3 regions of the Synechococcus sp. RC10A2 genome follow, and region 2 is predicted to be linked to each of the others. Evidence: predicted binding sites of a transcription regulator. Region 2 holds the regulator's gene; each other region holds the start of a gene.
The links. The regulator HrcA, encoded in region 2, represses chaperone genes, less so after heat shock. The targets are predictions, from matches to a motif close to TTAGCACTCNNNNNNNNNGAGTGCTAA.
Positions count from the first base shown of each region.

Region 1 (4,113 bases), on a different contig from region 2:
CAGCGCGCGGGCAACCAGCATGGCCCCTACCAGCTCATCGCCGGACAAGTTGGCCTGCGCCCACTCCGTTACCGCCGGCATCAGGTGCGCCAGGGTAGTGCCGCCGCCGGGGACGATCCCCTCTTCCACCGCCGCCTTGGTGGCGTTGATGGCGTCCTCCAGGCGCAGCTTGCGATCCTTCATCTCAGTTTCGGTGGCCGCGCCCACTTTGATCACCGCCACACCGCCGGAGAGCTTGGCCAGGCGCTCTTGCAGTTTTTCTTTGTCGTAGGTGGAGTCGGTTTCTTCAATTTGGCGACGGATTTGCTCACAGCGGGCTTTGACAGCCGCTTCGTTGCCTTCCGCCACGATGGTGGTGTGGTCTTTGGTTACCGTGACGCGACGGGCCGAGCCGAAGGAGTCGAGACGGGCGTTCTCTAGCTTCAGGCCGCGCTCTTCGCTGATGACCTCACCGCCAGTGAGGATGGCGATGTCTTCCAGCATGGCCTTACGGCGATCCCCAAAGCCAGGCGCTTTCACCGCCACCACGCTCAGCACGCCCCGCAGCTTGTTCACCACCAGAGTGGCCAGGGCTTCTTTCTCGATGTCTTCGGCGATGATCAGCAGCGGACGACCGGCGCGGGCCACTTGCTCCAGCACCGGCACCAGGTCTTGTACCAGGGTGATTTTCTTATCGGTAATCAGGATGTAGGGGTTTTCCAGAACCGCCTCCATCCGCTCCGTGTCGGTGACGAAGTAGGGGGAGATGTAGCCTTTGTCAAAGCGCATCCCCTCCGTCACTTCCAGCTCAGTGGTCATGGACTTGCCTTCTTCCAGGGAGATCACCCCTTCGCGGCCCACTTTGTCCATGGCCTCGGCGATCATGCGGCCCACTTCCTCATCGTTGCCGGCGGAAATGGCCGCCACCTGGGCAATGGCTTTGGAGTCTTCCACCGGGCGGGCATGTTCGGCGATCTTGTCCACCAGGAACTTCACGGCTTTGTCGATGCCGCGCTTGAGGGCAATCGGGTTGGCGCCGGCGGCCACGTTTTTCAGCCCTTCTTTAACCATGGCGTGGGCCAGGACGGTGGCGGTGGTGGTGCCGTCCCCAGCCGTGTCATTGGTCTTGGAAGCCGCCTGACGGATCAAGGAGACGCCAGTGTTTTCAATGTGGTCTTCCAGCTCGATCTCTTTGGCGATGGTTACCCCATCGTTAACAATTTGGGGTGCGCCAAACTTCTTCTCCAGGACGACGTTGCGCCCTTTGGGGCCGAGAGTAACGGCTACAGCTTCCGCCAAAATGTCCATGCCGTGTTCAAGGGCACGACGGGCTTCTTCGCTAAAAATGATCGACTTGGCCATACTCAACCTCTCAGACGTGAATGAACTAAGGGCGATGTAGAGGATCGATCGCTGAATGAACTAAGGGCGATGTAGAGGATCGATCGCTGAAGGACTGAAAATTACTGAACGATAGCGAGAATATCCCGCTCGGCCAGCAGCACGTACTCATCGCTGCCCAGCTTCACTTCCGTGCCGGCGTACTTGGAGTAGAGCACTCTGTCGCCGGCTTTCAGTTCCATCGGGATCAGCTTGCCCTCGTCGTTGCGCTTGCCAGGGCCAACAGCAACCACTTCCCCCACCTGGGGCTTTTCCTTGGCAGTGTCCGGCAAGAAGATCCCACCTGCGGTTTTCTCGTCCTGCTGAGCGATTTTGACCAGCACGCGGTCGCCCAGCGGCTTCAGGGTAGAGACGTTAAGAGCCACTGCAGCCATGACGAATGTCCTCCTCTTTCCATTAATTCCGCTTCCCGAGGGGAAGCGACTTAGCACTCTCGACTTACGAGTGCTAGTTTATCAGCCAACTTTCTGGCCTGACAATAGCCTTTGTCGGTGGGATCCCGCTTTTGGCGGGTACGGTCGGGGTGCGGATCCCCCTACTTTTGGTGCCGGTGTGGGATCATGGCCTGAGTTGGGCTGGGTTGAGAAGGTGTGGATCCCGTTGTTTCAGGTGGATGCGTTTACGGCAGTGCCTTTTGCAGGTAACCCCGCGGCGGTGTGTCTGCTGCCCCAGGAGTTGCCAGAGGCGCTGATGCAGGCCATTGCCGCAGAGAACAATTTGTCGGAGACGGCTTTTTTACTTCCCCAGGGATCCGAAGGCGAGGTTCCCCACTATGGGCTGCGCTGGTTTACTCCCACCACGGAGGTAGAACTCTGTGGCCATGCCACGTTGGGCAGCGCCTATGTGCTCTTGACCGAGATTCACCCGGAAGCTCAGGGGGTGGCCTTTTCCACCCGCAGTGGCCGGCTGCAGGTGCGGCGGCAGGGGGAGCGGCTGGCGATGGATTTTCCCGCCCAGTTCCCGCAACCCTGGCCGGAAGGCCAAGAGCAGGTGGCTGCGGCATTGGGGATCCCTCCTCTGGAGTTGTACCGCGGCAGCATGGGGGTAGCGGTGCTGACTTCGGCCCAGCAGGTGCAGCAGCTGCAGCCGGATTGGGAGCGGGTTCAGGCACTGCCTGTTTCTGGGTTGATCGTCACTGCCTCGGGAGGGGATCTAGAAGACCAGCCAGATTTTGTCTGTCGTGTTTTTGCCCCCCAGTTGGGGATCCCGGAGGATCCGGTGACCGGGTCTGCCCAGTGCCTGTTGACACCCTATTGGTCGCAGCGCCTGGGCCGGACTGAGCTCAAAGCCCGCCAGCTCTCGGCGCGGGGAGGCGAGCTGTGGTGTCGCGATCTCGGCACTCGGGTGGAGATTGCCGGGCAGGCGGTGCTGGTGATAGCGGGAGAGCTGAGGATTCCCTAAAAAAACACCCCGGCTGGCTCCGAGGTGCTGGGAAGACTCTCGCGAAGAATAAGTGCGCAAGCTAGCCCAAAAGTTCTGCCGCCTGGATGAGCTCCACTTGCTTTTTCTTGAGCACTAGCAGAAGCTGGGTGATGGCCACCGCTGCCAGGAAGGCCACCAACCACTTCACCCGTTCCGGGTTCTGCACCACCAGATCCCGCTCCACTTGGCCAAAGCCGCCCACGTTGGGGTTGTTGGTAACCGGATCCCCTTCTTGGACGCTGTCGCCAATGTTAACCACCAACTCCGGCCCCGGCGGCACCACCAAGTGCTTCAGTCCGCCTTCAGTCTCGAAGCTGAGCACCCGCGTGCCCGGCAACTCGTATTCGGGCGGCACCAGGGCGGCCAGCTCAGGCGGCAGATCGCTGAGGTCAGATTCGATGGTGGCGATGCTTGTCAGACGACCCGTGGCAGGAGCGCGGAAGACGTTGTTGTTGCTGAGGCTGCCATCGGGGTTGATCTGGCCACGACCGCGGTTGGCGCCAATGTAAACCCGATATTTCATGAAGGCCACGGAGGGATCCTCCTTCGGGTCAGGGGCGACCACCGGGAAGACGATTTCCTGGTGCTGCTCGCCGGGCAGGGGACCCACCAGGAGAATGTTGGGCTTCTCGTCGCTGTAGGGAGTGATGTAGGTCTCAGCGGTTTCCTGGCGCTGCTCCTCCGTCATCTCCTCCTCGGTGGCCAGGCGGAAGCCTTCTGGCAACACCACCACAGCGCCAACGTTCAAGCCGCCCTTGCTGCCATCCGCCAACACCTGTTGCTTGCTCAAGTCATAGGGGATCCCGACCTTGATGGTGAACACCTGGCCCGGGGTAACTGCCTGCGGCACTTCGGCACGGGCAGGCATGGCGTTCAGGTGGCAGTTGGCACAGACGATTTTCCCGGTGGCCTCGCGCGGGTTGTCGTAGGCCATCTGGGCGTAGTACGGATAGGCTGCTGCCGGACGGGATCCCGTCCCCAGCAACAGCAGCAGCGCACACAAGGCCAAGTAAATTCGCTTCATAAGTTAGCTCAGAATCTCAATCAAAATTCTCGCAAGCCCTTTGGGGCAATCTCCTCAAAGCTCACAACTCATGCTCTAGCCAGGACTAGCGCAGCAACCTCTCTGGCCTTTTCCCCCACTTCTGACCCGGCTGTGGCCCCTTACAGGGGTCTCTCTGGAGCCTATCGTAACGCCTCAGGCCTCGCGGAAATCGGGGCCTTGCCAGGGGCTGAAGCGAACGTTGTCGCCGTCCACCGTGGCGCTCACCAGCTCCAGGGAGCGGGGAGCCGGCCCCCGGATGACCTTGC
Region 1 is NZ_JANSHP010000090.1:3,033-7,145, forward strand. It holds gene groL (chaperonin GroEL) at 1-1,341, opposite strand, end outside; gene groES (co-chaperone GroES) at 1,443-1,754, opposite strand; gene NW848_RS12170 (PhzF family phenazine biosynthesis protein) at 1,933-2,781, shown strand; gene NW848_RS12175 (apocytochrome f) at 2,843-3,826, opposite strand; gene NW848_RS12180 (cytochrome b6-f complex iron-sulfur subunit) at 4,001-4,113, opposite strand, start outside.
Region 1: groES (co-chaperone GroES) is a predicted target of HrcA. The motif match lies at 1,805-1,831, and genes of this name have one in related genera.

Region 2 (4,113 bases):
CGCCTGCTTGGGCACGGAGTACGCGCTGCTGGGCGACCGCGCGCGGGCGCGTCGGGCGTACTTGCGCTCGCTGCGGCTCTACCCGCTGCGCTTCAAAAGCGTGCTGCGCCTGATGCTCACCTTCCTGCCCGTAAGGCCGCCGCTTTAGCGCCGCGTGCCGACCCGCTGCTTGAGGTAGTCCTCCAGCAGCACCTTGCCGTTCTGCACGGTGTTCATCACCTTCGCCAGCGCGCCTTCCAGCTGGGTCAGCACCTCGTAGGCGTACTCGTCCGCGCCCTGCCGAATTTGCTGCGCCTTCTCGCGCGCCGATTCGAGAATCTCTTGCGCCTGCGTCTGCGCGAGTTGGTAGATTTCGGTCTGGCTCAGCATGCGCTGTTGCTCGGCGTGAGCGCGTTCGAGAATCTGCTCAGCTTCGCGCCGCGCCTGCTCGATGATGCGGCGGGCTTCCTCGTGCGCCTGCGCGATGGTTATCTGCGCCTCGGACTGCGCGCCGCCAATCAGGCGATCCGACTCGCGCAGCACCCGCTCCGCCTTGTCAAAATCGCTCGGCAGGTTCGCCAGAATCTGCTGGACTCGGTTATGACACTCGCCTTTGTCCAAACCGAATACAACAGGTCCGAAGCTCCGCGCGTTTTCGAACGCCTGATCCAGTTCCCGTAGCCACTTCCTAATCGTTGAAACATCCGTGTGTATCATCGTTCGAGCCTCCCCTATGTGGCGTCAATTTCGCCCGATGGGTGGGGGTTCCTGCCGCTTTGGGGGCGAATCGCTCCCGTAGTTTGTGGGCGACATTTGGGGGCACGAGCGTCTCCACTGAGCCGCCCAGCCGCGCGACCTCCTTGACAATCGACGACGACAGGAACGCATACTGTTGATGGGTCATCAGGAAGCAGGTGTCCACTTCGGGCGCGAGTTGGCGGTTCATCGTCGCCATCTGGAACTCGTACTCGAAGTCGGAGACGGCGCGCAGCCCGCGCACGATTGCGCACGCACCGACCTGTTGGGCGAAGTGCGCCAGCAAGCCTTCCAGCGAGGCAATCCGCACATTCGGCAAGTGTGCGCAGCACTCCTGAAGCATCTGCACGCGCTCCTCCAAGCTGAACAGCGGTTGCTTCTGCGAGTTGACCGCGACGGCGACGATGAGTTCGTCGAACAGCCGCGCCGCCCGCTGGATAATGTCTATATGCCCCATCGTCGGCGGGTCAAAGCTGCCTGGGTAGACCGCCCGCCGCACCTGCTCGCCCATCAGGGGAAGTGTACCCGATGGCTGTTCGCCTGTCGACTCGGCGAACCGCTTCAATTCGGCGAGGGTCTCCCACAGCCGCGCGAGCAACCCAAGGCGCGCTTGAGTTCAATCAGATTGCCCAGCTCCACGCATGGTCAGGGCACGCTGAACAGTTCGATCACGACAGCAGACTCGCGCGGCAGAGCTGTGGTGCAACTTGCCTAATTAGAGACGATGTTCATCGTCGTGTTCGTTGGCGCTTCACTTGCTGGCTACCCCATCGCGTCGGCAAGCCTTTGGTGAGTAATTCGCGCGCCTCAGCAAGCGTGAGCGTCGTCTGCGGTGCACTCGTGGTTTGCCACAGTTGCGCCAGCAGATCCAGTGCTGATGTCGGCGCACTGAGCGTCAACAGTGCATTTAGCCGCTGCTTGATAGCCTCTACCTCCTGCTCAAGGCGCGTCAACCGCTGAGTCAGTTCGCGTTCGGCAACCATCTCTATACAATATACCCTTTGCGCCTGTGAAACGGGGTAGAATTACGATGGTGATTGCGCTTGGCTCGGAGATGCACAGTGCAGACGGGCGTGTTGGACTCGCGCAAAGCCGCCATTTTGCGGGCGGTGGCGCGTGAGCACATCCGCACGGGCGAACCTGTCGGCTCGCAGGCGATTGTGCAGCGGTACGCGCTGGGGGTTAAGCCCGCTACCGTGCGCAACGAGATGGCGGCGATGACCGAGTACGGCTACCTCGCGCAGCCGCACACCAGTGCAGGCAGAGTGCCTACCACGCGCGGCTATCGGTACTATGTGGAACACCTGATGGGGCAGGCAACCGCCCTCCGCATCGAGAGCTACTTCCGACGCTTGCCCGAGCATGGCGAGAGCCTGACCGAGCTGTTGCAGGCGACCTTGCAACTACTGGCGCGTGCAGCGCAATCGGTCGCCTTCGCCGCCACCGCGCGCGATGAGACCATGCGCGTGCTGCGCTGCGTGCTGACCCTGTGCAGCCCGCGCCGCGTGCTGTCGGTCGTGATGATGGAACACGGCGAGGTGGACAACCGCTTGGTGGATCTGCAGCACGCGCCCTCGCAGCGCGCGCTCAGCCGCATGCAGGGTATCCTTGCCACGATGGTTGAGGGGCAGACGGTGCGCGCAGTGCTGGCGCTCGACCCCGCCCACGCACCGCCGATGGAATCGCCCGCCGAGCGCGAGACGCTCGCCAGCCTGCTCCGCGCCGTTCAGCAGCAAGTGCAGGAAATCGCCGAGGGCGAGCTGCTCTACGACGGGATGGTCTATCTGCTGCGCCTGCCAGAGTTCCAGCGCGAGGTGCGCCAGTTGGAGGCGGTGCTGCGCGTGCTGGAGGCGCGCAAACCGCTCTACCGCCTGCTGCAACAACGGGGCGACGCCGAGCTGCACATCACCATCGGCGAGGAGAACCCCATCGACGCGCTGCGCGGCTGCGCCCTCATCTACGCACGCTATTATGCAGGCGGGCGACCCGCAGGCGTCATCGGGCTGATGGGACCCGTGCGCATCGACTACGACCACGCGCTGCCCACCGTGCGACACGCCGCCAACGCGCTGAGCGACCTGCTTACGCGCACCCTCTACTCGTAAATAGGAGCCACATCGTGAAAGTTCTGGTGATTGACAACTACGATAGCTTTACCTACAACTTGGTGCAGTACCTGGGCGAGTTAGGTGCGGAGCTGACCGTCGTGCGCAACGACGAGCTGACCGTCGAGCAGGCGCTTGCGCTCCAGCCTGACCGAATTGTGATTTCGCCGGGTCCCTGCACGCCCCATGAGGCGGGCATTAGCATCCCGCTGATTCAGGCGGCGGCGGGCAAGGTTCCGATACTCGGCGTGTGCTTAGGGCATCAGGCGATAGGCGCGGCGTTTGGGGGCAACATCGTCCGCGCGAAGCGCCCGATGCACGGCAAAGAATCGCTCGTGCGCCACACGAATATAGGCGTCTTTCGCGGCACGCCTAACCCGCTGCGCGCCATCCGCTACCACTCGCTGGTGATTGAGCGTGCGACCATCCCCGACTGCCTCGAAATCACCGCCGAAAGCGAGGATGACCACGAAATCATGGGCGTGCGCCATAAGCATTACCCCATCGAAGGCGTGCAGTTCCACCCTGAGTCGATTCTCAGCGAGGCGGGGATGCAAATTCTCAGCAACTTCCTCTCGCTGCACGAGGGTGGTAATACCAATCACATGTGCAAAGTTCGTGATTTATCCCCCTCCGTTGGTTCCCCCCGCTGGCGGGGGGAACCTTAAGGAGGGGGGTGCAAATATAAACTCTGATTGCGCAGTTGGTATAATACACCATCTGGCGTAGTTTAGTCGGCGCACACTTGCGCTGGCTCCGCCTCCCCACGTTCCTCTCTAATCACGCGCGTATCGCCACAAGCGGTATACTTGTGTTGTCATACGCAGGGGTCTTGTGTGTGGATCGCATTAAGAGCGATTGGGCTGGCGTATTTGGGGAGCGTGCTTTGGGCGCGTGCGGTTCCTGATACGGCGTGGCTGGGTTTTGGCGGGCTGGCGCTCGGCGCGCTGGCAGTGAGCCTGTTCGAGCGTCGCGGGCGCACGGTCGGGATAACCACCGCGGCGTTGCTCGCTGACTATGCGCTGGTTGGGGGGCTGGTATGGGCACTGGCGGGCGCAGCGGTCGCCTATTGGCTCTTTGTGGCGCCGTTGGTATATGCGCTTCATCGGTCGGGCGCGGTAGGGGCGTGGCTGGGCGGCGCGTTGGGGGGCGCTACAGTCTATTTAACCGACTGGCTGCGTGCAGGCGCACCGCCCATAGAAGCGATGACCCTAAGTTGGACAGGGGGCGTTGTTGGGCTGGGCGGCGCGCTGGGCTGGCTCTGGCAACGGCG
Region 2 is NZ_JANSHP010000023.1:41,774-45,886, reverse strand. It holds gene NW848_RS02515 (glycosyltransferase) at 1-148, shown strand, start outside; gene NW848_RS02510 (ATP synthase F0 subunit B) at 145-696, opposite strand; gene coaD (pantetheine-phosphate adenylyltransferase) at 668-1,246, opposite strand; gene NW848_RS02500 (hypothetical protein) at 1,464-1,718, opposite strand; gene hrcA (heat-inducible transcriptional repressor HrcA) at 1,779-2,840, shown strand; gene NW848_RS02490 (anthranilate synthase component II) at 2,855-3,508, shown strand; gene NW848_RS02485 (diguanylate cyclase) at 3,677-4,113, shown strand, end outside.

Region 3 (4,113 bases), on a different contig from region 2:
CCCCAAGCGTCTGCCTGGGCGGCGCAAAATGTGGGGCTGTCGATGCTCTACGCCGACCCAGGCGTGGATGTCATCCACTTCGACAGTTTTATCGACTTCTTCTTCCTGAACTTCTTGTTCCAGAAGTATCCGACACGCGCCAGCCGCATGGCTGCCATGCATAAACACTTAATCAACATGCGCAACACGCTCAGTGAGCGCGATGTGAAATTCATCATCAATACTGCCGCGGCGCTCTATACGCGCGACCAACCACATACCTACTTCCTGCGCCAAGGATTTCTGGACGGGCTGCTGATGGAAGAGGTCTTTACGACCATCTACTCGCTCCCTGCGGGGTTTCTCCCATTCTCACAGTGGGAAGGGCAGCTGAACACCCTGATTGAACAGCGCCCGCGCCTGCGTGTGGTCTACACAGGCTACGCGGTGCGCGATCCTGTGGAGGGACGACGGCAGAAGATTTACGCGCTGGCGAGTTTCTTGCTGTGCGCGGACAGCAACAACTACCTCTATCTGGACAAACACTACTACGACGCGCCACCCAACCGTCAGCGCAGTTGGCGTCCCGACGCCGACTTCGATGTGCCCCTTGGACAGCCCACAGGCGGGATTCAGGTACTGTTCCGCTCTTCGGACTATCAAGGCGGACTGTATTATCGCCCCTTCCAGAACGGTTTCGTGATAGTGAACCCCACGGGCAACATCGCCCCCCGATTCAAGGATGGCGCGGTGTTCACCTACATTCTGGACGCTGACTACCGCGAACTCTGGTCGGGGCAGCTGTTCCCCGCGGGGTCGCGTATTAAGCTCTACCCGAAGGAGGCGCGCATCTTCTACCGCGAGAGTAGCGGGCTGCGGATGCCTGGCTCAGGCGATGGCAAGCGCGCACCCGAAAGCTCGGGTGGAGACGAGAAAATCCTACCCAGCAGCGACCCCATTCGGAGGCGGTAATAGTGCCGGGGCACTGTGTTTTCGACATAGGCAACTTGGAGCGAGCAGCTACAAGGGTTGCCCCCGCGGAGGTGCGGCGATGTCAACCTTGTAGGGGCAGGTCTCGTGCCTGCCCCGCCCCGTATGCTGAAACCATATCACGAAGACACCTAAAAGACAGCAATCAACGCCTCTCGACACATCCCTCCCTCTTGCTGTTGTCTCGCTTAGAGTGAGTCGCCCTCTTGACAAGCCCCCTACCCTGTTGGGTATCCTAATTTTAGCACTCGGACGCCGAGAGTGCTAAATTCAGGTTCAAATTCAGATCGTAAGGAGGTAGATGGTTATGACCTTCAAACCGCTCAACGACAAGGTTGTGATTGAGCTGCTGGAGGAGGATGAGAAGACCGAGACGGGCATCATCTTGCCCGACACGGCGAAGAAGCGCCCGCAGGAGGGCACAGTGATTGCTGTCGGACCCGGTCGCTTGCTCAATAATGGTATGCGCGCGCCGATGACCGTGCAGGTCGGACAGCGCGTCGTCTTCTCTAAATACGCTGGTAGCGAGTTTGAATACGAGGGTAAGAAGTACCTTATCCTCGACGAGGATCAAATCTACGCGATACGCGAACGCTAAATAGGAGGTGAGACGCTATGCCTGCGAAGATGCTGAAGTTCAACGAAGAGGCTCGACGCGCCTTAGAGCGCGGCGTCAATAAGGTCGCCAACGCGGTGAGGGTGACCCTCGGCCCGAAAGGGCGCAATGTGGTGCTGGATCGCAAGTGGGGCGCGCCGATTATCACCAAAGACGGCGTGACCGTCGCGAAGGAGATTGAACTGTCCGACCCGTGGGAGAACATGGGCGCGCAGCTGTGCCGTGAGGTCGCGTCCAAGACGAACGATGTGGCAGGCGACGGCACGACCACCGCGACCGTGCTGGCGCAAGCGCTGGTCAACGAGGGTATGCGCTATGTCGCGGCAGGCGGCAATGCGATTGCGCTCAAGCGCGGCATCGATAAAGCCGTCGCGAAAGCCGTCGAGACCATCAAAGCGCACGCCATCCCCGTCACCGAGCGCGAGCAGACCGAGTATGTCGCCACCATCGCGGGCAACGACCCCGAAATCGGCAAAATGATTGCCGAAGCGATGGACAAGGTCGGCAAGGATGGCGTCATCACCATCGAAGAGTCTAAGGGCACCCAGACCACGCTGGAGATTGTGGAGGGCATGCAGTTCGATCGGGGCTATATCTCGCCCTACTTCATCACCGACCCTGAGCGGATGGAGGCGGTGTTGGAGGACGCGCTGATTCTGATTCACGAGAAGAAGATTAGCTCGGCGCAAGACCTATTGCCTGTGCTGGAGCGCGTGGCGCAGGCGCGCCGCCCGCTGCTGATTATCGCCGAGGATGTGGACGGCGACGCGCTGGCGACGCTGGTGGTCAACAAGCTGCGCGGCGTGCTGCAGTGCGCCGCGGTCAAAGCGCCTGGCTTCGGCGAGCGACGCAAGGCGATGCTCGAAGACATCGCCATCCTCACAGGCGGACGCTTCATCTCCGAAGATCTCGGCATCAAGCTGGAAAATGTGACGCTCGACATGCTCGGTCAGGCGAAGAAGGTGGTCATCGGCAAAGAGGAGACCACGATTATCGAGGGTGCAGGCTCCCATGAAGCCGTCGTGGGGCGCATCAATCAGATCAAGCGGCTCATCGAGACCACGGAGAGCAGCTATGACCGCGAGAAGCTGCAGGAGCGCCTGGCGAAGCTGTCGGGCGGTGTGGCGGTCATCAAGGTCGGCGCGGCGACCGAGACCGAGCTGAAGGAGAAGAAGCACCGCTTCGAGGACGCCTTGTCCGCAACCCGCGCGGCAGTAGAGGAGGGCATCGTGCCTGGCGGGGGCAAAATCTTCTTGCTGGCGCAAGCCGCGCTGGACGGCATCGGCGACAACGACGACGAGCGCACGGGCGTCACCATCGTCAAGCGCGCCCTCGAAGAGCCGCTGCGCCAAATCGCCGAGAACGCGGGGCTGGAAGGCTCCGTGATTGTCGAGAAAGTCAAGGCGCTCGGCGCACACGAAGGGCTGGACGCGGTCACGGGTACATTCGTGGACCTGGTGAAATCGGGTATAATTGACCCCGCTAAGGTCAGCCGCGCCGCGTTGGAGAACGCTGCGTCCATCGCAGGGCTGGTGCTGACCACCGAAGCGATGGTCGCCGAGAAGCCCGAAAAGAAGACGGAGCCGACGCCTGGTGGGGGCGGCGGCGACTTCGACGACTTCTAAGCTTATCCCCCCTCCCACCCCCAAGGACCGGGTGCTGTCCCCCTCCACCCGGTCCTTCAATCTTAATAGACCCCTGCGAGGCTCAGGTACACGAAGCCGCGTTTCCCGTAGGCAAGGTCGAAGCGAATCAGCCCGATTGGGGAGGCGAATCGCAAGCCCGTGCCGACGCCCGCCCGCACAGGCACTTCTGATAGCTCGGTTCCGCTGCTCCACGCCGCGCCGACATCGACGAATACCGCCGCTTGTACCGCCTCCATCACGGGGAACAGATACTCCGCGCTCCCAACCACGGCACGGTTGCCTCGAAACTCGTCTTGGGCATAGCCGCGCAGCAGGTCGTAGCCGCCTATCCAGAACAGCTCGCTCAGCGGCGCGCCGTCGGACGCAACGCCCGCCACACCACGCAGGACAAGCGTCTGCTCCCGACGCAGGGGAATGTAGTACCGCGCCTCGCCGACGGCGCGCGTGAAGCGGAAATCGCCCGAAACCGCTCGCTCCGCCAGCGCGCTGGCGTACAGCCCCGCGCGCGGGAAGCGACCCTCGCGCGTGTCATAAACCACCTGCACGCCCAGCGCGTCAAAACGCCCCCTATTCGCCGCGCGCAAGGTAGGGGTCAGCAGCGCGTCGGGCGCGTCGTCGTAATCGACCCTGTCGGCGCGGTAGCGCAGGCGCAGTTCGAACAGCTCGCGCCAATCGAAGCCGATGTACGCCGTGACCCCACGCCGCCGCTCATAGCGGCGCACGGTGTCGATATCCGCGTAGAAGACTGGGTAGAACGGCGCGCGGTCATATAGCTCCACGCCGAAGTTGAACGCGCCGGGCAGCGCGCGCGGCGCCTCATAACTCAGCGAGTAGGAGGGACGCAGCGCCTCATATTCGCCCGTCAGCGGATTGCGCACCTGT
Region 3 is NZ_JANSHP010000042.1:294,732-298,844, forward strand. It holds gene NW848_RS05640 (putative glycoside hydrolase) at 1-951, shown strand, start outside; gene groES (co-chaperone GroES) at 1,277-1,567, shown strand; gene groL (chaperonin GroEL) at 1,585-3,210, shown strand; gene NW848_RS05655 (outer membrane protein assembly factor) at 3,273-4,113, opposite strand, start outside.
Region 3: groES (co-chaperone GroES) is a predicted target of HrcA. The motif match lies at 1,211-1,237, and genes of this name have one in related genera.